DNA from 3 places in the Planococcus sp. APC 3906 genome. Region 1 is predicted to be linked to each of the others. Evidence: riboswitches for the same ligand, from Rfam matches in the RefSeq annotation. Region 1 holds a riboswitch; each other region holds the start of a gene.

Region 1 (6,935 bases):
GAAGCTAGCGCAGCGATGCAACGCACTTTCATGTCCCGAAGCTAGCGAAGCGTTGCAGGGACAGAAGCAGAAAGTTCTTAATGAGACGGGTGTTCTTCCCGGCTCATTATGTGAGCCATGCCCAGAGCGTCTTGAGCGACTTTCTATACGCAACCTCCATAGTTTTTTCATTAATCTCAAAAAAGAAAAAATCCTTTCTCACATTTGCAACCTTATTGCTGTTCAGTCTATATCTACTTTAGTATAATTCTAATGTAAGAATTATAATCTGCCGTAGCAGTACCCAGCAGTAATGTTAAGGATAGAAGTTCACCATTTTCATTATCATTAGGAGGGTTTAACAGATGGAAAACAACGATCAAAAGCGTCACACAGCTGCATCCGATGCACAATGTCCGATCACGGGCGCAGGAGGCGGACAGCCAACCGACCAAACAGGCGGGCACAGAGACAGTGCCATTACAACTTCGAACAAACCAGGCAAAACCCAAAATAAAGACTGGTGGCCGAATATGCTCAACGTGGGCATTCTGCATCAGCACGATAAAAAATCGAATCCGCTAGGTGAAGAGTTTGATTACAAAGCGGAATTCGAGAAATTGGATTACGATGCATTGAAGCAAGATCTTCACGCTTTGATGACCGACAGCCAAGACTGGTGGCCGGCAGATTACGGCCATTACGGCGGCTTGTTCATCCGTATGTCATGGCATGCTGCAGGAACGTATCGGAACACGGACGGCCGCGGAGGCGGTTCGACCGGAAACCAGCGTTTTGCACCGCTTAACAGCTGGCCGGATAACGTAAACTTGGACAAAGCGCGCCGTTTGCTGTGGCCGATCAAGCAAAAATACGGAAACAAAATTTCCTGGGCTGATTTACTTGTCTTGACGGGCAACGTGGCACTGGAATCAATGGGCTTCAAAACCTTCGGATTCGCTGCAGGCCGTGAAGACATTTGGGCACCGGAAGAAGACGTATATTGGGGCAATGAAAAAGAATGGTTAGCGGATAATCGTTATTCCGGGGACCGCGAATTGGAAAACCCGTTGGCAGCCGTACAAATGGGCTTGATTTACGTCAATCCGGAAGGTCCGAACGGCAAGCCGGATCCTCTTGGAAGTGCAGTCGATATCCGCGAGACATTCGCGCGCATGGGGATGAATGACGAAGAGACGGTTGCGTTGATCGCAGGCGGACATACTTTCGGCAAAGCCCACGGCGCTGGAGATCCTTCCAACGTAAGTGACGATCCGGAAGCAGCAGTTATCGAAAACCAAGGATTGGGCTGGAAGAGCTCGTACGGTTCAGGAAAAGGCCGCGATACGATTTCAAGCGGTATCGAAGGTGCATGGACGGCCAACCCAACGCAATGGGATAACGGCTATTACGAGCAATTATTCGGCTACGAGTGGGAATTGACGAAATCTCCTGCAGGCGCTTACCAATGGACGGCAAAAGATCTGCCGGAAGACCATATGGCACCGGATGCAGAAGATTCGTCGATCAAAGTAAAAACGATGATGACAACGGCTGATATGGCGTTGCGCATGGATCCTGCTTATGAAAAAATTTCCCGCCGTTATTATGAAAACATGGAAGAGTTCCAAGATGCCTTTGCCCGCGCGTGGTTCAAGCTTCTCCACCGTGACATGGGACCAAAAGAGCGTTACTGGGGACCAGAAGTTCCAACAGAAGAATTGATCTGGCAAGATCCAGTACCGGAAGCACCAGGCACTTTAAAAGACAAGGAATTGGATGAGCTGAAAGTGAAGATCCTTGAAAGCGGACTGAACCCGCAGCAATTGGTCAAAACAGCTTGGGCTTCTGCCAGCACATTCCGTAATTCAGACAAGCGCGGCGGTGCCAACGGAGCACGCATCCGATTTGCTCCTCAACGCGAATGGGAAGTAAATGAGCCAGAAGAATTAGCGAAAGTTCTTGCCTTCTACGAGCAGCTGCAAGCAGAAACCGGCAACAAAATCAGCATCGCTGACTTGATCGTGCTCGGAGGAAACGCTGCGATTGAACAAGCGATAAAAGCAGCTGGCTTCGATCTTGCCGTTCCTTTCACGCAAGGCCGTGGAGATGCACTCGAAGAACAAACTGATGCAGAAAGCTTCAAAGTGCTGGAGCCGATTTCAGACGGTTTCAGAAATTACCAGAAGAAAGAATACGCAACAAGCCCAGAAGAAATGCTGCTTGATAAAGCGAGCTTGCTTGGCTTAACAGCTCCGGAAATGACTGTATTAGTCGGCGGCATGCGCGCATTCGGCGCCAATTACCAAGGAGCTACTGAAGGAATCTTGACCGACAAACTCGGCGTGCTGACAAACGATTTCTTCGTTAACTTATTGGATATGAACATCGAATGGACACCAGCAGAGTTCAATAAATACGAAGGCAGATACCGCGGTACGGAAGAAGTTGTCCGCACTGCAACACGTTTTGACTTGGTATTCGGCTCGAACGCAATCCTGCGTGCCATTGCTGAAGTATACGCACAAGACGACAGCAAAGAAAAATTCGTTCGCGATTTCATCAAAGCTTGGAACAAAGTGATGAACGCAGACCGTTTTGATCTTGTAAACAAATAAGCAAAAATCCTGGCCAGGAGCAACACGCTGGCCAGGATTTTTTAATAGTACGGGGATATTACATACTCCATATAGCAATAAGCAAATCGCAAAAAAGGCCGGGCCATTTTGTTTTTTAGCTGATTACAAGGTGTCATGAGATATTCAGAAAAATAATCAGAACAGAAAAAAGAGACAGAAGACAGCCTTTACTGCCATTCTGTCTCCTATCGATTTAAAAGAGAATTTTCAGTGCCTTTTGTGGAGAAGGGCACTGTTTTTTATATTTTGCAAAACAAAGGCGTTATTTAACTTTAATAACGATTTTTCCGCGAGCATGATGAGTTTCACTTAACGCATGTGCAGCTTGAAGTGATTTTTCATTAAAATCAAAAGTTTCGCCAATCACTGCTTTTAATTTCCCGGCCTCATACAAATCAGCTAGCTTCTGCAATTGTTCACCTTTTGGATCAAGCCATAAGAAACCTGCTTCAACTTCATACTTTTGCGCCTCTTCTTCATTTGGCGGTGCAGCAATCGAAACCAATTTGCCTTTTGGTTTTAGAACTTTATAGCTGTTAGACTGAACTTCTCCGCCCATTGAATCCAAAACAAAATCATAATCATGCAGAATTTGGCTGAAATCTTCCGTTTTGTAATTAATCACTTGGTCTGCACCCAAGGATTTCACAAACTCTTCATTTTCTTCGCTTGCTGTCGTTGTGACATAAGCACCGAGTGATTTAGCGATCTGAATCGCAAAGGTTCCAACTCCGCCAGCTCCTGCATGAATAAGAACCTTGTCATCTTTCTTTACGCCTGCAAAGTCTACCAGGCATTGCCACGCAGTGAGCCCTGCCAGGGGAATAGCCGCAGCTTCCTCGAAACTCATTGAAGCGGGCATTTTAGCGAGCAAGTTTTCATCCACTGGTGCATATTCAGCGTAAGTGCCCTGTCTTGTTGTGGCTGGCCGTGTAAAGACGCGCTCACCTACTTCAAAGTTTCTTACGTTGCTTCCTTTTTTCACAATAATTCCTGCAGCATCCCAACCGAGGATAATCGGAAATTCAAATGGCAGCATATCGGTTAAATACCCTGCACGAACTTTCCAATCGATCGGGTTAATGGAGGTTGCATGAATCTCCACTAACACTTGATCTTCGTGAATTGAAGGTTGGTCTACTTCTCTTTCTTGTAACACATCTTTATCTCCATATTGGTCAATGACAATTGCTTTCAAGTGATGACCTCCCTGTATTTTAGCTGGAACAGTTCCTGATCTGTTTTCCCATGAAAAAGCAGGTTAACAGAAATGTTTGGCTCCAGCTGATTAGTAGAAGAGTAACAAAAATAGAAAAGCGCCGTCAATATTCCTGATTCCTGCGCGCCATTAAAGAGGGAGAGGCCTTTCAAAATATGATTATGAATCAAAAACCTTAAATTTCCATGGGAAAATCAGTGTAAATTCAAAATAAATGAAAAATGTGTTTGACAGGAGAGCCAATGTCAAATACTATCGTTAATATGTAAAAAAATTAAATAACTTATCAAGAGAGACTGAGGGACAGGCCCTGTGAAGTCCAGCAACCATCATGTTTATGAGAGGTGCTAATTCCTGCAGGGTGTTTTTCATTCTGAGAGATAAGAAATTGGTCGAGCCTCTTTCCTATTTGAAAGAGGCTTTTTTGCATCTAAAAACAGGGAGATCACACGCACGTTCCGCAAGAATAATAACAATAAGACAGAGAAAAGGGGCTTGAACATGAAAAGAAATCATTATTTATTCGTATCATTGTTTTTATTAGCAGCAGGCACACTCGGCGGCTGTTCGTCAAAGGAAGCGACAAGCGCAACGGGCGACCAAGTGATTTTGGTAGGGACGCAGAATGATTACCCGCCATTCGCCTTTGCGGACGACAACAATGAGTTGACCGGCTACGACATCGAAGTGGTCAAAGCGATTGATGAACAATTGGACGGCTACGCATTCGAGTTTGTCGCCGTGCCGTGGGACAGCATGTTTCTTGCTTTGGAGTCCAATAAAATCCAGGCAATCGCCGACCAGGTAGCTAAGACGCCTGAACGCCAGGCAAAATACTTGTTCACCGATGAATCTTATTTTGCCGCTGAAACGGTCATTGCCGTGAAATCGGGAAGAGAAGACATCCAAACGATCGAAGATCTGGAAGGCAAGGCGGTCGGCGCATTAGCGGGCGATTCGTATACGCTTTTGCTGGAGGAATACAACGAAACGGCGAAAACCCCGATCGACTTGAAATACAGTGAAAGCGGCAACCCTTCGGAAATTCTGCAGGATGTCCAAAATGGCCGTGTGGATGCTTATGTCAATGATCCGATTATGATCGATGCGGTGTTGGAAAAGAACGATTTGGGCGTCGAGATCGTGGGCCAGCCCTTGGTCAATGATGACATGGGCATTGTCTTGAAAAATGGCGAGCAGGGCGAAGAGTTGAAAGCATTGGTAGACCCGATCCTGGAACAGCTTAAACAGGACGGCACCTTAGCAGAACTATCGGAAAAATGGACTGGCGGAGAATATATTCCTGAATAGGTTCGTGGAAGGAAAGAGAAAATGGAGAATTTACTGGATCTGAATTTTTTAATCGAAAGTTTTCCTGCCATTGTTTCCCGGCTGCCCATTACGATCGGGATAGCGGTCGGCTCCTTGGTTTTGAGTTTGTTTATCGGCGTGTTTACAGCATTGATCAAAATATACAAAGTTCCGGTATTAAGCGTAATTTCATCGATATACGTTTCGTTTATCAGGGGAACGCCTTTGCTCGTTCAAATCTACCTCGTGTTTTACGGCATACCGAAAATCATTTACTTTTTGCAGATCGAATACGGCTGGCTGCAATCGGCAGACGTCAATAGCATAGCGCCTGAAGTCTATGCGCTGCTGGCATTTTCCGTCAACCTCGGTGCGTATTTATCCGAAACGATCCGGTCCGCCATCGAATCGGTGGACCGCGGACAATTTGAAGCCGCGAAAGCGATCGGCATGAGCCCGACGGCGATGATGCTGAAAATCATTTTCCCGCAGGCGTTGGCCGTCGCGATACCGAACCTCGGCAATATGTTCATCAGCACGATCAAGGACACGTCGCTTGTGTTCATCATCGGGGTCATCGACATTATGGGGCAAGCCAAAATTCTCGGTTCACGCGGCTTGGCATTTTTTGAAGTGTATATTGCGGTATCCATTGTTTACTGGATTCTTTGCATCATCGTGGAGCGGGTGCTCGTGAAAATAGAGAAGCGGGCGCGCAGATATGAAAGAGGGATTGCGGCATGATCAAGTTAGAAAACATCCACAAATACTACGGCAGCCAGCACGTCCTGAAAGGAATCGACCTCGAGGTCTCGAAAGGCGAGATTGTTTCGATTTTGGGGCCAAGCGGATCGGGGAAATCGACGCTGCTGCGCTGCATCAATTTCCTGGAACAGCCGACGAGCGGCATCGTGGAAATCGGCGGCAAAAGAGTAGACGTCGAATCCGCCAGCAAAGCAGATGTGTTCGCGCTGCGGACGTCGACCGGAATGGTCTTTCAACAATATAATTTATTTAAAAATTTGACCGTGCTGGACAATGTCATGATTGGGCTTACGAGCGTCAAGCAATTGAAAAAAGACGAAGCAAAAAAGAAGAGCCTGGACATCCTGGAGCGGGTCGGATTGACGAACCGGCTCAGCCATTACCCGGCACAATTATCCGGCGGCCAGCAGCAGCGGGTGGGGATTGCCCGCGCGCTTGCGCTGAATCCCGAAGTTCTATTGTTCGATGAACCGACATCTTCACTTGATCCGGAGCTGGTTGATGAAGTGTTGGCCACGATCAGAGGCGTAGCAGCGACCGGGAAGACGATGTTCATCGTGACCCATGAGCTCCAGTTCGCCCGTGAAATCTCGGACCGCGTCATTTTCATGGAAGACGGCGTGATTGTCGAAGAAGGAACGCCCGAACAGCTTTTCACGCAGCCGAAAGCGGAAAGAACAAAGCAGTTTTTAAGTAAAGCAAGCCGGAATAAATAAAAAGGATCAACGAGCTTGGATATGGGAAGGATGTTTTGGAATGAACCCAATCGAACAAATTTTGAAAAGCTTTCCTATCGTCATACTTGACGGGGCAATGGCGACGGAGCTTGAAAATTACGGCTGCAATTTAAACGACCGTTTATGGTCAGCGAAAGTGTTGATGGAAAATCCGGAATTGATCAAGAAAGTCCACCTCGATTATTTTCAAGCCGGCGCGGATTGCGCGATTACGGCGAGTTACCAGGCGACGATCGAAGGCTATAAAGAAAAAGGGCTGACGGCTGAAGAGGCGGCGGACTTGAT
Region 2 (6,935 bases), on a different contig from region 1:
CACACCAGCATTGCAGCTATATTCAGCCGGTGCGCCTTTTACGATGATTTCTTCCATGCTGTCCCCTCCTTGATTAGCGGGATTCCATCCATTCCGGTTTGCCGAAGCCTTCGAAATCGGAATCGATCAACGCTTCAAATTCCGGGGACTCCACGATTTCCACCAAGTCTTTCGCTAATTGCGTGTCTTTGTTTTCTGTCTTGACCGCAACCAAATTGCGGTATTGGTCCGGCATGTCCTCTAGCACCAACGCATCCAGCAGATCCATTTCGGCTGCCAGTGCAAAGTTTCCTGGAACAGCTGCCAAGTCCGAGCTTTCAACGGCACGCGGCAAGCCGCCTGCTTCGATTGGCTGGAACACGAGGTTTTTCGTGTTTTCAGCGATGTCTTTTTCAGAAACCGTCAATTCTTCCGCTGCCGGATCCAACGTGATCAAGCCGTGGTCCTGCAACACCAGGAACGTCCGTGCCGCGTTGACCGGGTCGTTCGGGATGGCGATCGTTGCGCCGTCTTTGATTTCTTCGATTGATGTAAATTCGTTGGAATAAATGCCCATTGGTGCTGTTGGCACAGTGATTAAACCTGTCAGGTCCATGCCGTTTTCTTTCGAGAAGTTTTCCAGGTAAATCGAGTGCTGGAACAAGTTGGCATCGAGGTCGCCGTTGTCCAAGGCGTTATTCGGCTGAATGTAATCGCTGAATTCCACGATTTCCACTTCGTAGCCTTTTTCTTCAAGAGCTGGTTTGAATGCTTCGTTCAGCATGTCGCTATAAGGGCCGGCCGTTCCGCCGAGTTTGATGGATTTGCTGTCGTCGGTGTTCGATTCTTCACCACCGCCGCAAGCGGTAAGCAAGGCAAGCAGGACGAGCAGGATAGCTGGTAAGATGATTTTTTTCATGTGGGTTTCTCTCCTTTTATTATCGTTTATCTATTGCTTTGGACGTCCAGTCTCCAAGTTGCTGAAGAATTTGGACGAGAACGATCAAGATGACGACGGTGACGATCATGATGGTATTGTCGTAGCGGTAATAACCGAAGCGGATCGCCAAATCGCCGATGCCGCCCCCGCCGACGACTCCCGCCATCGCGGAATAGGCGACCAACGAGATGATGGTGATCGTGACGCCTTGGATGATGCCCGGCTTCGCTTCCGGCAACAACACATCTTTGATGATCATCCACGGCGTGGCGCCGACCGCAACTGCCGCTTCAATGACGCCTTTGTCGATTTCCCGCAGCGAGGTTTCAACGATGCGGGCAAAAAACGGGATGGCAGCGACCGATAGCGATACGCTTGCTGCCGCTGGTCCGATTGTCGAGTCCACCAATAGCTTCGTCAATGGAATCAATGCGACGAGCAGGATGATGAACGGAATCGACCGCACCATGTTGACGATAAAGCCGAGAATCGACTTGATTGCCCGGTTTTCCAGAAACAAGCCTTTGTCGGTGACGAACAGCACGATGCCGAGCGGCAAGCCGACGACAATGGCAATCGCGAGCGACACGCCGATCATGTATAAGGTTTCGCCGAACGCTTTGGAAATATCCGGCCATAATTCGATCATATGCTGAAAATCAAAGCCCATTTTGAATCACCTCCACTTTTGCGCCACGGCCTTCCATATACGTAATGGCCCTCCGGATGTTGTCGGGATGCCCTTCAATCTCCATCAAGAACAAACCGAGCGGCTTTTCCTGTATATATTCAATCGTGCCGTGGAGAAAATTCCCTTTGACGTCAAAATGCTGGACGGTATCGGTGATGACGCCTTCTCCGGCCACCGCTCCCTTGAACTGCACTTTGATGATGCTGCCTGTACACGCATCGAGAATCGGCTGCGGCACATCAAACGACACGACCGAAGAAATGAACTCTTTCGTCAAATCGGTTTTGGGATCTGAGAAGATGTCGTAGACTTCCCCTTCCTCGATGACCTTGCCGTCCTGCATGACCGCCATGCGGTCGCAGATTTCTTTGACGACGTTCATTTCGTGGGTGATGAGGACAATCGTGATATTCAGTTCCCGGTTGATCTTTTTCAACAGCCGCAGGATCGACAGCGTCGTGTTCGGGTCCAGCGCGGATGTCGCTTCGTCGCAAAGCAGGACCGACGGGTTGTTCGCCAGCGCCCGTGCAATGCCGACGCGCTGCTTTTGCCCGCCGCTCAGCTGTGCCGGATAAACGTCTTTCTTATCCGCCAGCCCGACCATGTCCAGCAGTTCGTCAACCCGTTTCGCCGACTCTTCTTTTGGCCGCTTCGCCGCTTTCAGCGCAAATGCGACGTTTTCGCCGACCGTCTTTTGGCTGATCAAATAGAAATGCTGGAAGATCATGCCGATTTTCAGCCGCGCCTGGCGCAGCTTTTCGCCGCGAAGATGGGTCAGGTTCAAGCCGTCAACTTCAATATCGCCGCTTGTCGGCTGTTCCAATAAATTCATGCAGCGCAGCAGCGAGCTTTTCCCTGCTCCCGAGTAGCCGACGATGCCGAAAATTTCGCCTTCGTTGATGGCCAGCGTGACGTTGTCGACGCCGGTCACCAGGCCATTTTTTGTTTTGTAGTCTTTTGATAAGTTCTGTATGCGGATCATGATGGCCCTCCTCTTTCCTGCCAATAAAAAAGTGCCCCTTTCATAGAGAAAGAAGCACCGTAAATGGAATTGGTTTATCTTTCAGAATGAAATCATTCTGCAGGATTTAGCACCTTCCCAGCTCGTGCTGGGGGTTGCTGGACGTCATCGGGCCTGTCCCTCGGTCTCTCTTGATAATGTTCCATATGAAGTTGTGTGTTGGCTTGGATTCAATAGTAAAGGACATTCCAAATGCTGTCAAACCTTTTTTGGCAAAGAAATTGATTTTTTGAAATTGTTGGAGCTGTTTCGAGGAGAGGTACTATTCATATTAGGTGGTATTCAAAACCATTAAGGGGCAAATCCATAATAGAAAAAGAAGTGCGCGTAAACACCAAATACTGAAATCACTAAACATAGAAAAACAAACAAAATCATCATGATTATTTTCGACGCTTTTCCAATTGCTAGTTTCTGAATCCCCTTATAAGTATGAATGCACAACGCCGCCACCAGCGGGATCATCAACAAGAAATAAAAAACGAAGATGCCATTTGCAAACACATCAAAGTAATCCCGATCCACACTTTCAGCCGTTCTAAAATAATGTGTAAACCAAACATATGAAATGAGAAAAGCCGATTGCATCACCACCGCATAAATGAACAAAGGAATTCGGTATCTCCCCAGATTGCTCAGCTTCCAAAAAACAAAACAATACATGATCGCTGCAATTATCCCTGTATATAAATTATACGGATAAAAAATACAATCACCTTCCTGAGCTCTGATTTCTTTCAACTTCAATCATACCAATAATACCCATAAATTCAATTTCCCCTTAACTGCAGGCTGCTTTAAACACTCCAATTTAATCACATTATTTGGAATTATATGTTAAAGTCAAGCTATAGAATCTGTAATGACAGCGGAGGTGAATGATCCTGTATGCAATTGAATCATCGTTTTGGTTAAAGCTGTTCTTTTTAATTGCCGTTATGTCTTTAGCGATGTTCCTATTCAATGCACTCATGCGCAAACTCTTGAAAGTGGAGCGGCCAAAAGCGTTCTCCCATAACCATGTGAACGATACACACAAGAAAATCGACTGGAGCATCCGGATTTTGTTCATTTTCCTGATGCTGATCGGCGGTTTTATCAATGCAACAAGGCTTGATGAAGAGACTTATTTGTTCTTGGAAACCTGGTTCCTATTGTTTGTACTGGTCTTCATCACTGAAACAATCCGGGCGGTCATGGAGCGGAAATATGCGAAGAATCCGAATGCCTATCTTTATACCGTCTCACAAATGGTTTTCGCCACGCTTCTTGTGATTGTCGTATTTTCCACTGATTTTTTCGGTATCTTTTAACTTTCCGTTGCAAGCACATCCATTTTCAGCAATTCCGCTTCCACCTAAAAAATCCATTCCATTGGACCAGTTGTCCTCGGGAATGGATTTTTTAGCTGCTCTTTTTCTAAAGGCGTGTATTTATTGATCCCCTATATTCCGCAGCAAGAAAACCAACGCAATGGAACAGCCTAACGTCAATGTGATCCACAACGGAATAAACGGATCTAACACTCCTATATTCCGGTAACTGATCACCGTCATGATGATTAACGCCAATCCATAAGCTGTGGCTTTTACGAGCACCACCGAACCCACTACCGGTCCCCAGCGGTTTTTTCGCCATAACAATAGACCGCCAACAATCATGGAAGGGGTTAACAGCGTCAAATCGACAGCAAACACCACCGCCGTTGGATGATCCGTTTGCAAAATGCTTTCGTGCACCTGCCCGGTAAAGACAAAACTGAGCGACAATGCAATCCACATGCCCCCGAGCAATGCCGCAAACATCAACATAAATACGCTTACGGTTTTATACGGGAGCTTTTCACTGAAGCTTCGACTCCATTCCTGCACATCGGTTTGGAGCAACGCCAAAACAAGTGCGTATATTGAAAACACGAACAACGCTGCGTAGAGCAAAAAGAACACATTAAAGACAGCGCCGAAAAGATAGAACATGTAGTTGTAGATCATATACCACAACGATCCCATCCAGAAGAGCCGGCCTCTTTTAGAAGCACGCAACGAATAAAACAGCGAAACCAGCAGCATGGGCACCATGAGAAACAAAGTCACAAGATCGTTGCCTTGCCAAGCAGCAACAACGAGCTCATTGTCCCGGTAAAGCCCTTCAACGAACAGCCCGCCCCAAGAGGAAATACCAGCCATCAACGCGATCAACACCGAAACGAGCAGCAGGGTTTTATGTTTCATTTTCAGCATCCGAATTTCCTCCCTTTGCCAGAACCGCTAAACTAATTGTTCTTTATCGTTAGACGGATTTAATGTGGAGGTTTTCATGTTTTTGTTATTACCAATCCTACTACAATTAAGATAGCCTTACTCAGAAAGTTTCAATCAGTTTTTTTTTCAGCAGCAGATAAGTATGTTCTCACAAAAATACACCCTCATCATTCAGATTTTGGATGTGCATTTTATATGGAGTTTAACAAGAAATAAGGTGGGTAGAAATTTGTATAGCCCTTAAAATTCCTTTCAACTATTTCACTGCAAATATCAAGGCAGGACAACTTTATTTTGCTTCACCCTTATGCCTTAAGGCAAAAGATGGAATTTCCTCCAGAAGAGCATAAATTTTAACGTTGGAAAGGAGAAATCCAATGAAAGAACAACCGCTGATAGATTCCCCACTTCAACCGAAGACATATCGAGACCGGTTATTGGTAATCATCCTGTTAGCCATACCCGCAGTAATAGATAATTTTTTTCAGACATTATTGGGTTTTGTGGATACATACTTTGTTTCTCAAATCAGTCTGGCGGCCGTTTCAGCAGTGGGCATTACAAATGCAATTCTCGCCGTTTACTTTGCTCTTTTTATGGCGATCGGTGTTGCAGCCAATGTCCGAATTGCTAACTTTTTAGGTGCCAACCAGCCAGAAAAAGCAAGGCATATCTCACAACAATCCATTATTCTAGCTGTTCTTTTTGGTCTCCTTACGGGCTTGGCGACTTTGGTTTTCGCTGAACCGCTGCTTCGCCTCATGGGTATTGAGGAAGAAGTGCTTGAATTAGGTGCGTTGTATTTTCGGATTGTCGGAATTCCTTCCGTAGTCATGTCGCTGATGTTCGTCATGAGTGCCATTCTGCGGGGGGCTGGCGACACGAAAACCCCCATGAAAATTAGTATCGTAATTAATGTTTTGAATGCAATTCTCGATTATGTATTAATATTCGGCTTCCTATTCATTCCTGAACTGGGCATTGCCGGAGCCGCAATGGCGACAGTAATTTCCCGGTTAATAGGAAGTATAGCTCTCATTTATTATGTCAACAAAGAAAAAGCACTTGCATTCAGAAGGGATTATTGGCATCTAGCTAAAGACCATTTGTTGGAACTTTCCACCCTAGGAGCCCCTGCTGCAGGGGAACGGCTGGTTATGAGAGCCGGCCAAATCGTTTATTTTGGTTTTGTTGTCGCCCTTGGAACTAATGCTTTTGCAGCACACCAAATCGCCGGAAATGTGGAAGTGTTTTCTTACATGATCGGATATGGCTTTGCTACAGCCGCAACTATTCTCGTGGGTCAACAAGTCGGCGCCGGCAACCTGGATGAAGCAAAAAAATATGCGAAGCTTTCTACTCAATTCACGGTTGTATGCATGACGCTGTTAGGTGCGATTTTGTTCTTCTTTGGAGAATGGGCCGCTTCCTTCTTTACAGAAGACCCTGAAGTAATCAGTGACATTGGGGTTGCTTTGAAAATATCAGGGATATTCCAACCTTTTCTTGCTGTTTTAATGGTTTTGACTGGGGCCTTCCAAGGCGCAAACAATACCAAATTCCCAATGTACTTGACCGCTTTTGGCATGTGGGCTATTCGTACGTTGCTTGTTTACTTATTAGGAATACAACTTGGCTGGGGGCTGGCTGGCGTCTGGATTGCTATTGGCATCGATATTGCTTTTCGTGCAGTAGTGCTGGTGATTCAATTCGAGCGAGGGAAATGGATGGCGCTTGAAAAAGCTCCTGATCCCGAATCACTATGCGACCCTCAAACTACCAAGGAAAATCTGTCTAGAAATTCTAATAACTATTAAAAAAGGAGGCGTTTCTTTTGAAACACGAACATTCTCACCATCATCAAAAAAATGAGGAAAAATCTGAAGTAGTTGTTAACGCGGCCTACACTTCGGGAAAGGTTACCATTAAAGTTCGAGATAAAAATAACAAGTCAGTACCCTTAGCAAAAAGCCATGGGAAAAAAATGCACCTTGTAATTATTAGAGCAGATTTGGAAACCTTTCTACATGCCCACCCTATCGA
Region 3 (6,935 bases), on a different contig from region 1:
TGCAGGGATTGCAGTCGTCAAGCTGTTGAGCAAGTATGGTTTCAGCCAATTGATCATGTGTGATACGAAAGGCGCGATTTTTAAAGGGCGTTCCTACGGAATGAACCCGTTCAAGGAAGAGGTCGCAGAAATGACCAATTATGGACGTTCTGAAGGCAAACTTGGAGAGGTTATCAAAGGGGCGGACGTCTTTATCGGCGTATCGGCAGAGGGAGCTTTGAGCGAAGAAATGGTGGCGTCGATGAATGCTGAACCGATCATTTTTGCGATGGCGAACCCGAATCCGGAGATTCTGCCCCACGCGGCAAAACGTGCAGGGGCTCGCATTGTAGGCACGGGGCGATCCGACTTCCCGAACCAAGTCAATAACGTTCTGGCGTTCCCAGGCATCTTCCGGGGTGCACTGGACGTCCGCGCCACTGAAATCAATGATGCGATGAAAATTGCGGCAGTGGAAGCGATTGCCGGGCTGTTGGAATTTCACGAACTCCACGACGAATACGTCATTCCAGCGCCATTCGACCTGCGCGTTGCGCCTGCAGTAGCAGCCGCAGTAGCGCAAGCGGCGATTGATACGGGAGTGGCTAAGCGGCCAATTGGCACGAATGCCTCCGCTGCACAGGAAGCTCTTTCAGGAAAAAGTATATAATAGAAGAAAGCCGCCCATTCATCTTTTAGAATGGGCGGCTTTTTTCTGGAATTTTGGATTGCATCAGCATGTGTGAATTTATTTCACCAGCTCAGGAGTCTTTGTTGCGCGTCGGACTTTTTGCAGAGCCTGTTCGAGGTCTTCCAGCAAGTCGTCACGGTTTTCAAGGCCGACCGATAACCGCAGGACGCCGTCTGTGATGCCGCGCTTTTCGCGGTATTCTTTCGGCATTGACGCATGGGACATCGTCGCCGGATACGAAAGGATGGTTTCGACGGCGCCTAAACTTACCGCGAAAACCGGAATTTCGAGGCTTTCCACAAAAATGCGTGCGGCATCTTTGTCCTTCAGGCGCAGCGATACGACTGCGCCTGCATCGCGTGCCTGGCGCTCATGGATCGGATTGCCGGGATGGAACGTGAATCCGGGATAATAGACTTCTTCCACGGCGGGATGGCTATGCAGATATTCCGCAATGACACGAGCGGAAGCAGATGATTGCTTCAAGCGTGCGCCAAGCGTTTTGATGCCTTGGATCAAAGTATAAGAATCGTGTGCTCCTAAAACCGAACCGAAGGTATTTTGAATAAAACCAAGGCGATCCGCCAATTCCGGATCTTTGACGACTGCGAGCCCTGCGATAATGTCACTATGGCCTGAAAGGAATTTCGTCGCACTGTGCAAGACGACGTCTGCCCCCAAAGCAAGCGGGTTCTGATACAGCGGCGTCATGAATGTATTGTCGACGAATGTCAGGCAGCCATTGGCTTTTGCTAATTTAGCTGCAATTTCAATGTCGGTGATATTCATGACCGGATTGGAAGGTGTTTCAATGTATACGACTTTCGTATTGGGCTTGATTGCTGCGGCCATTTCGCTGAGGTCAGTCATGTCGACAAAGCTGTAGGAAATGCCGAATTTGGTAAGCACTTCCGTTACAAAACGGTAAGTGCCGCCGTAGACATCTTCCGATACAAGGACGTGATCGCCAGCCGACAGCAGCATGAATGCGGAGGAAATGGCAGCCATGCCGGAAGCGAAAGCGAATCCGCGTGTACCGCCTTCGAGTTTGGCAATGGTTTCTTCCAGTTTTAACCGTGTAGGGTTCCCGGAGCGGCTGTAATCGAACGGTCCGAATTCGTCAAAACTTGGCTGATGGTAGGTGGAAGACAAATGAATCGGAACATTGACCGCTCCGGTTTCTTTGTCGACGCCGGCAGCGTGGATGAATTGGGTTTCCAAATGTGTCATAGATGAAGGACCTCCTTGTCCAGTTTTGCGAATGCTTGCGTCAGATCGGCTGTCAGGTCTTCACTTTCTTCGATGCCAACGGAAAAGCGCAGCAGGCGGTCGCAAATTCCGCGGCGCGTCCGCTCTTCATAAGGGATATCGGCGTGCGTCTGGGTGGCAGGATAAGTGATGAAACTTTCCACACCACCGAGGCTTTCAGCGAACGTGATCAGTTCCAGGTTTTCCAGAAACGGCCCGACTAATGCGGCGTCTTGCAAGCGGAATGACAGCATGCCGCCTTTGCCGGGATACAGGACATCCGTAACTGAAGGATGATGTTCCAGAAATGCGGCAGCTTCGCGTGCATTTTTTTCGTGCTGTTTCATGCGAAGCGGCAGCGTCTTCAAGCCGCGGATCAACAGCCAGGAATCGAACGGCGACAACACTGCGCCAGCTGAGTTGTGGAGTACGCCCAATTTCTCGCAAAGCGCTTCGCCTTTAGCGGCAACCAGGCCGCCGAGCACGTCATTGTGGCCGCCGATGTACTTTGTCGCGCTGTGCAAGACGATATCTGCGCCTAATGCGATCGGCTGTTGAAGATAAGGCGTTAAGAAGGTGTTGTCGGCAATGAGCAGCAAATCATGTTTTTTAGCCAGTTTTCCGTAAGCGGCAAGGTCGATTTCCTGCATCAATGGATTAGTCGGCGTCTCGATGAACAACGCTTTCGTTTTATCGGTGATCAAGCTTTCAGTATGGCTGACGTCATGGAAATCTGCGTAGACGGTGCGGATATTGTAAATTTCCGAATAATGCTGGAGCAGGCGATAAGTGCCGCCATAAATATCTTCAGGCACCAATAATTCGTCTTCCGGCCGGAACAGCGACAGCACCAGCTGGATTGCCGCCATTCCGGAACTACAGGCAAAGCCGGCATCCGCACCTTCAAGAGCGGCGATGCCTTCTTCCAGCACGGAACGCGTCGGATTTTTCGTGCGCGTATAATCATAGCCGGTCGATTTGCCGAGCCCTTCGTGTTCATACGCAGTCGATAAATAAATGGGGGTGCTGACAGCGCCTGTCGTTTTATCTGTTTTATTGCCTAATTGCACTAATTGGGTTTCAATGCCGAATTTTGTCATGGGAATCATCCTTTCAAAATGAAAAAACAGGGGCTTTCTTCTCGAATAAAGAAGAAAGCCCCTGTTTGGGAACAAATTCTTCTCATCTTCTAAGCCGAAGCCTATTGGAATTAGCACCGTAGCCAAAAGGCTGGTTGCTGAGACTTCACAGGGCCAAATCCCTCCGTCTCTCTAGATAAGAAATAAATTATGAAATTTTATGTGTGTTATTTGGATAAAGATTACTTTAATACACTAGAGCAAATATTACAAGAGAAAAGTGGAAATTGTTAAAAAACTAACAGCCAGCAGGCAGAAATAAAGGAACTGAAAGTGCACAGCTTTTCGAAGAAGCTTTGTATTGCTGTTAATTCGTATGTCGAAAGGGTATACTATACAGTAGAATTTAGCGGAAAGGGGCTTTTCGATGTATATTGTAACGTCCACTGTAACGGTGCCGGAAGAGAAAACAGATGATTTGATCGCCATTTACCAGCAACGGTCCCGCCGTGTGGATAAGGCTGAAGGATTTGTTTCTTTCCGGCTGATTCAGAATACGAAAAAATTGAACGAATTGACGGTGCATCTTGAATGGGCATCGAAAGAAGCATATCTCCAATGGGTGAGAAGCGACGAGTTCAAGGAAATCCATGAGCTTGAAAAGCATTACCCGGACCAGCAATTGGCAGGCATAGCGCCGAAAGTCCGCCAATACGAAGTGGTGGCCGAATGAACCGGGATGTAAAAATACAAATTGCTTCGAATACGGCTAAAAGCATCTACGAAGCGTATCCGAACTTATGGGAAAGATTCGGGGAGCGCGGCTTTTTGCGCACCGAAGAAGATAATATGCATCATCTTGATCATCTGGAAACTGCGTTCGAACTGCAGGACCAACAGGTTTTCATTGATTACAGCAAATGGCTTGAAACGGTGTTGACAAGCCGCAACGTTGAAACAGCTTTGATTGTCGATAATTTTGAACGGCTCATCAATGTTTTGCCCGGAAATGTGAATGCCAAAGAGGAAGAGTTTATGATTGCGTGCTTAGCGTGTGCAAATAAAGAGCTTTCCGCCCGGTAACCTTAAGGAGGTGGAATCTATGATTCATCCAGTGCAATTAGCGGAATTATTTCTAGAGGGCAATGATCGGGACGCTATCGGACATATCCGTACATTCCTGAAAACCCATAGCCAAAAAGATTTATATGATCAATTGCTGACGCCGGCGATGTACCATGTCGGCGAGCTGTGGGAAAATAATGAGATAACCGTTGCCGATGAACATTTAGCAACGGCGATCTGCGATTTCGTCGTAACTGCGGTTGAAAATCGTGGCCAGGCCGAAGTAGGCGAGGCGCGGAAAGTGATGGTGCTCGGACCTGAAGGCGAAGACCATTATATCGGTTTGAAGATGGTTTCTAGCTTGTTCAGGGAAAATGGCTGGTCAGTCAAATACCTGGGGCCGAACATGCCGCTCAGCCACGCTGTCGAAGCGGCAACTCGCTGGCAGCCGGATGTTATCGCGTTATCCGCAGCACTTGTCTACAGATTGCCGACGATTAAAGCGTATATCAAGGAATTTCTTGCACTTGAACCGGCGCCGACGGTCGTATTTGGCGGCAGAGCAGTGTCAAAAGCCAATATGGCTGCGCTGCATGAACAAGGTGCAATTGTCATTAAAGATTTAGACCAGTTGGAACGCTGGCTGACGATGGGAGAGGAACCGCAAGATGAATACGGGATATCAATTTGACGGTTTGCCACTCCCGGCGATTCAATTGAACAATAGCCTTTCCGTAATAAGCTGCTCGCAAGAGGCAAGCAGCTTATTCGGAGATTTCACCGCCTTAAGAGACATTGTCGATGAAGGCAGCCTGAAAAAAGCAGGGAATTTGTTGAAGCCTCAAAAGACACCGATTAAATTCGAATTGAATTTCGTGACAAAAGACTTAGAATTGATTTTGGCTGATGTTTATGGGAAATGGGACAGCGACTTCAGTTTATCTGTCATCATTGTTCCGAAGATGGATGAAATGTCTGGTGTTTCAACTCAGCTGCGCCTTTTGCAGAATCGGCTCCGTGAAACGGATTATGATTTATTCCAGGAAAAGGAGCTGACGCTCAAGCTTTTGGAGCGGGTACGCCTTCTTTCTGCGCCATGCATCCAATTGAACCAACAGCAAGTGCTGATTCCGCTGTTCGGCGATCTGACAAAGGCGAAAGTGATTGCCATCAGGGATCCGCTGCTTGAAAGCATCCATAATTTCAAAGCGGAAACGGTGCTGGTCGATTTTACAGCAGTCGACCGGATAGATGAGAAAGGGCTCGATGAATGGGAAGCGTTGCTCCAATCCTTAAAAGTGATGGGCAAAGAATGCATCATTACAGGATTGAAGCCCGAGCACGCGAAAAGCTTGCACTTGATGAACTCACGGCTGACGATGCGTTTTTCAGCGTCGCTGCTGGGTGTGCTCTCGGGTAATAGATAAAACCGGCTCCTGGAAAGAGGCCGGTTTCAGACTGTAGACAAAGTCTACTCAAAATGAATAACTGTGTAGAGTCCAACCGGTCTAGCCACTTCGCTTTCCGTGGGCTCAGCTTCAGCCTCCTCGTCACTGACGTTCCTGCGGGGTCTTCAGCCTTCGCTGTCCCACAGGAGTCTTCGTGGCTAGCCCGGTTGTCAGCATGTAGCTCTAATTGAAGAGAGTAACCAACTCATTCATTTTTCGTAAGCATTCTCTCAAGGATTCGGAGCACAATGCGGCGACTCCTGCGGAAGAGCGGAGTGATGAGACCCCGCAGGAGCTTGCGACGAGGAGGCTCAGCGCTTCGTCCGCGGAAAGCGTCCGCATGGAGTGCAGAATCCGGTATACCTAAGATGAAATGACTTTTAATTCTTTAAAAATATAAAAATTCATTTGTCTATTTCCTGAAACCGGCTCCTAAAAAAAGGGCCGGTTTTTCTATGCGCTGAGCAGGAACTGTGAAGAAAAAGGCAAGTACCGCTACACTTGTAAAAGTGAGGAGTGATGAACAATGGCAAATAAAAAATTTGAAAACATCCCGTTGGGCGTGCTGGACTTGGCACCTATCAATAAAGGCAGCGATGCGGCTCAATCATTCAAGAACAGCGTCCGTTTGGCGCAGCATGTAGAGGAATTAGGCTTCAGCAGGCTGTGGCTGGCTGAGCACCACAATATGCCAGGCATCGGCAGTTCAGCGACATCGGTGCTTATTGGCCATATTGCGGGGCAAACGGAGCGCATCCGTGTCGGTTCAGGAGGCGTCATGCTGCCGAACCATGCGCCGCTTGTCATTGCCGAGCAATTCGGTACGCTTGAATCGTTGTATCCTGGCCGCATCGACCTTGGATTAGGGCGTGCGCCAGGGAGTGACCAGGCGACAGCTTATGCGCTGCGCCGTACCTTGCACAGCAGCGGCGATGAGTTTCCGCAGCAAGTAGAAGAGCTGCAAAATTATTTTTCTGAAAATCCAAAAGGCAGCGTCCGCGCTTTCCCAGGAACCGGGTTGGACGTGCCGCTGTGGCTGCTCGGTTCGAGTGGATTCAGTGCGCAGCTGGCAGCAATAAAAGGCTTGCCGTTTTCTTTTGCCAGCCATTTTGCACCGGATTATACGATGCAGGCATTGCAGCTTTACCACCAGAATTTCAAACCATCCGCCGCATTGAAGGAGCCGTATGCCATGGTTGGCGTCAATGTTATTGCAGCGGATACGCAAGAACGGGCTGAATGGCTGGCAACATCCAGCCAGCAGCAGATGTTTGCGCTGATGAGAGGCATGCCGACCCATTTCCAGCCGCCGATCGATGACCTGGAAGCGGTTTGGTCTCCGCGTGAAATTTCCATCTTCAAAGAAAAACTGGCTTCTGAGTCGATGATTGTCGGCACACCGGATGTGGTACGCGAAAAGTTGCG

What was found. Region 1 has a riboswitch for S-adenosylmethionine ahead of QMA09_RS12665 (transporter substrate-binding domain-containing protein). Riboswitches for the same ligand answer to the same signal wherever they lie in the genome.
Region 2: another riboswitch for S-adenosylmethionine. It lies ahead of QMA09_RS04410 (methionine ABC transporter ATP-binding protein); the one in region 1 lies ahead of QMA09_RS12665 (transporter substrate-binding domain-containing protein).
Region 3: another riboswitch for S-adenosylmethionine. It lies ahead of QMA09_RS13630 (methionine biosynthesis PLP-dependent protein); the one in region 1 lies ahead of QMA09_RS12665 (transporter substrate-binding domain-containing protein).

What each region holds. Positions count from the first base shown of each region.
Region 1 is NZ_JASDCW010000022.1:14,346-21,280, forward strand. Features, by position in the region: gene katG (catalase/peroxidase HPI) at 345-2,597, shown strand; gene QMA09_RS12660 (NADP-dependent oxidoreductase) at 2,881-3,816, opposite strand; SAM riboswitch class I at 4,118-4,224, shown strand; gene QMA09_RS12665 (transporter substrate-binding domain-containing protein) at 4,339-5,148, shown strand; gene QMA09_RS12670 (amino acid ABC transporter permease) at 5,170-5,892, shown strand; gene QMA09_RS12675 (amino acid ABC transporter ATP-binding protein) at 5,889-6,629, shown strand; gene mmuM (homocysteine S-methyltransferase) at 6,670-6,935, shown strand, end outside.
Region 2 is NZ_JASDCW010000005.1:2,419-9,353, forward strand. Features, by position in the region: gene QMA09_RS04395 (iron-containing alcohol dehydrogenase family protein) at 1-57, opposite strand, end outside; gene QMA09_RS04400 (MetQ/NlpA family ABC transporter substrate-binding protein) at 74-898, opposite strand; gene QMA09_RS04405 (methionine ABC transporter permease) at 918-1,589, opposite strand; gene QMA09_RS04410 (methionine ABC transporter ATP-binding protein) at 1,579-2,592, opposite strand; SAM riboswitch class I at 2,664-2,772, opposite strand; gene QMA09_RS04415 (hypothetical protein) at 2,923-3,372, opposite strand; gene QMA09_RS04420 (DUF4181 domain-containing protein) at 3,510-3,944, shown strand; gene QMA09_RS04425 (hypothetical protein) at 4,065-4,871, opposite strand; gene QMA09_RS04430 (MATE family efflux transporter) at 5,270-6,709, shown strand; gene QMA09_RS04435 (hypothetical protein) at 6,727-6,935, shown strand, end outside.
Region 3 is NZ_JASDCW010000026.1:14,567-21,501, forward strand. Features, by position in the region: gene ystJ (NADP-dependent malic enzyme) at 1-649, shown strand, start outside; gene metC (cystathionine beta-lyase) at 728-1,900, opposite strand; gene QMA09_RS13630 (methionine biosynthesis PLP-dependent protein) at 1,897-3,018, opposite strand; SAM riboswitch class I at 3,098-3,200, opposite strand; gene QMA09_RS13635 (antibiotic biosynthesis monooxygenase family protein) at 3,425-3,730, shown strand; gene QMA09_RS13640 (hypothetical protein) at 3,727-4,080, shown strand; gene QMA09_RS13645 (cobalamin B12-binding domain-containing protein) at 4,100-4,753, shown strand; gene QMA09_RS13650 (STAS domain-containing protein) at 4,731-5,489, shown strand; gene QMA09_RS13655 (LLM class flavin-dependent oxidoreductase) at 6,037-6,935, shown strand, end outside.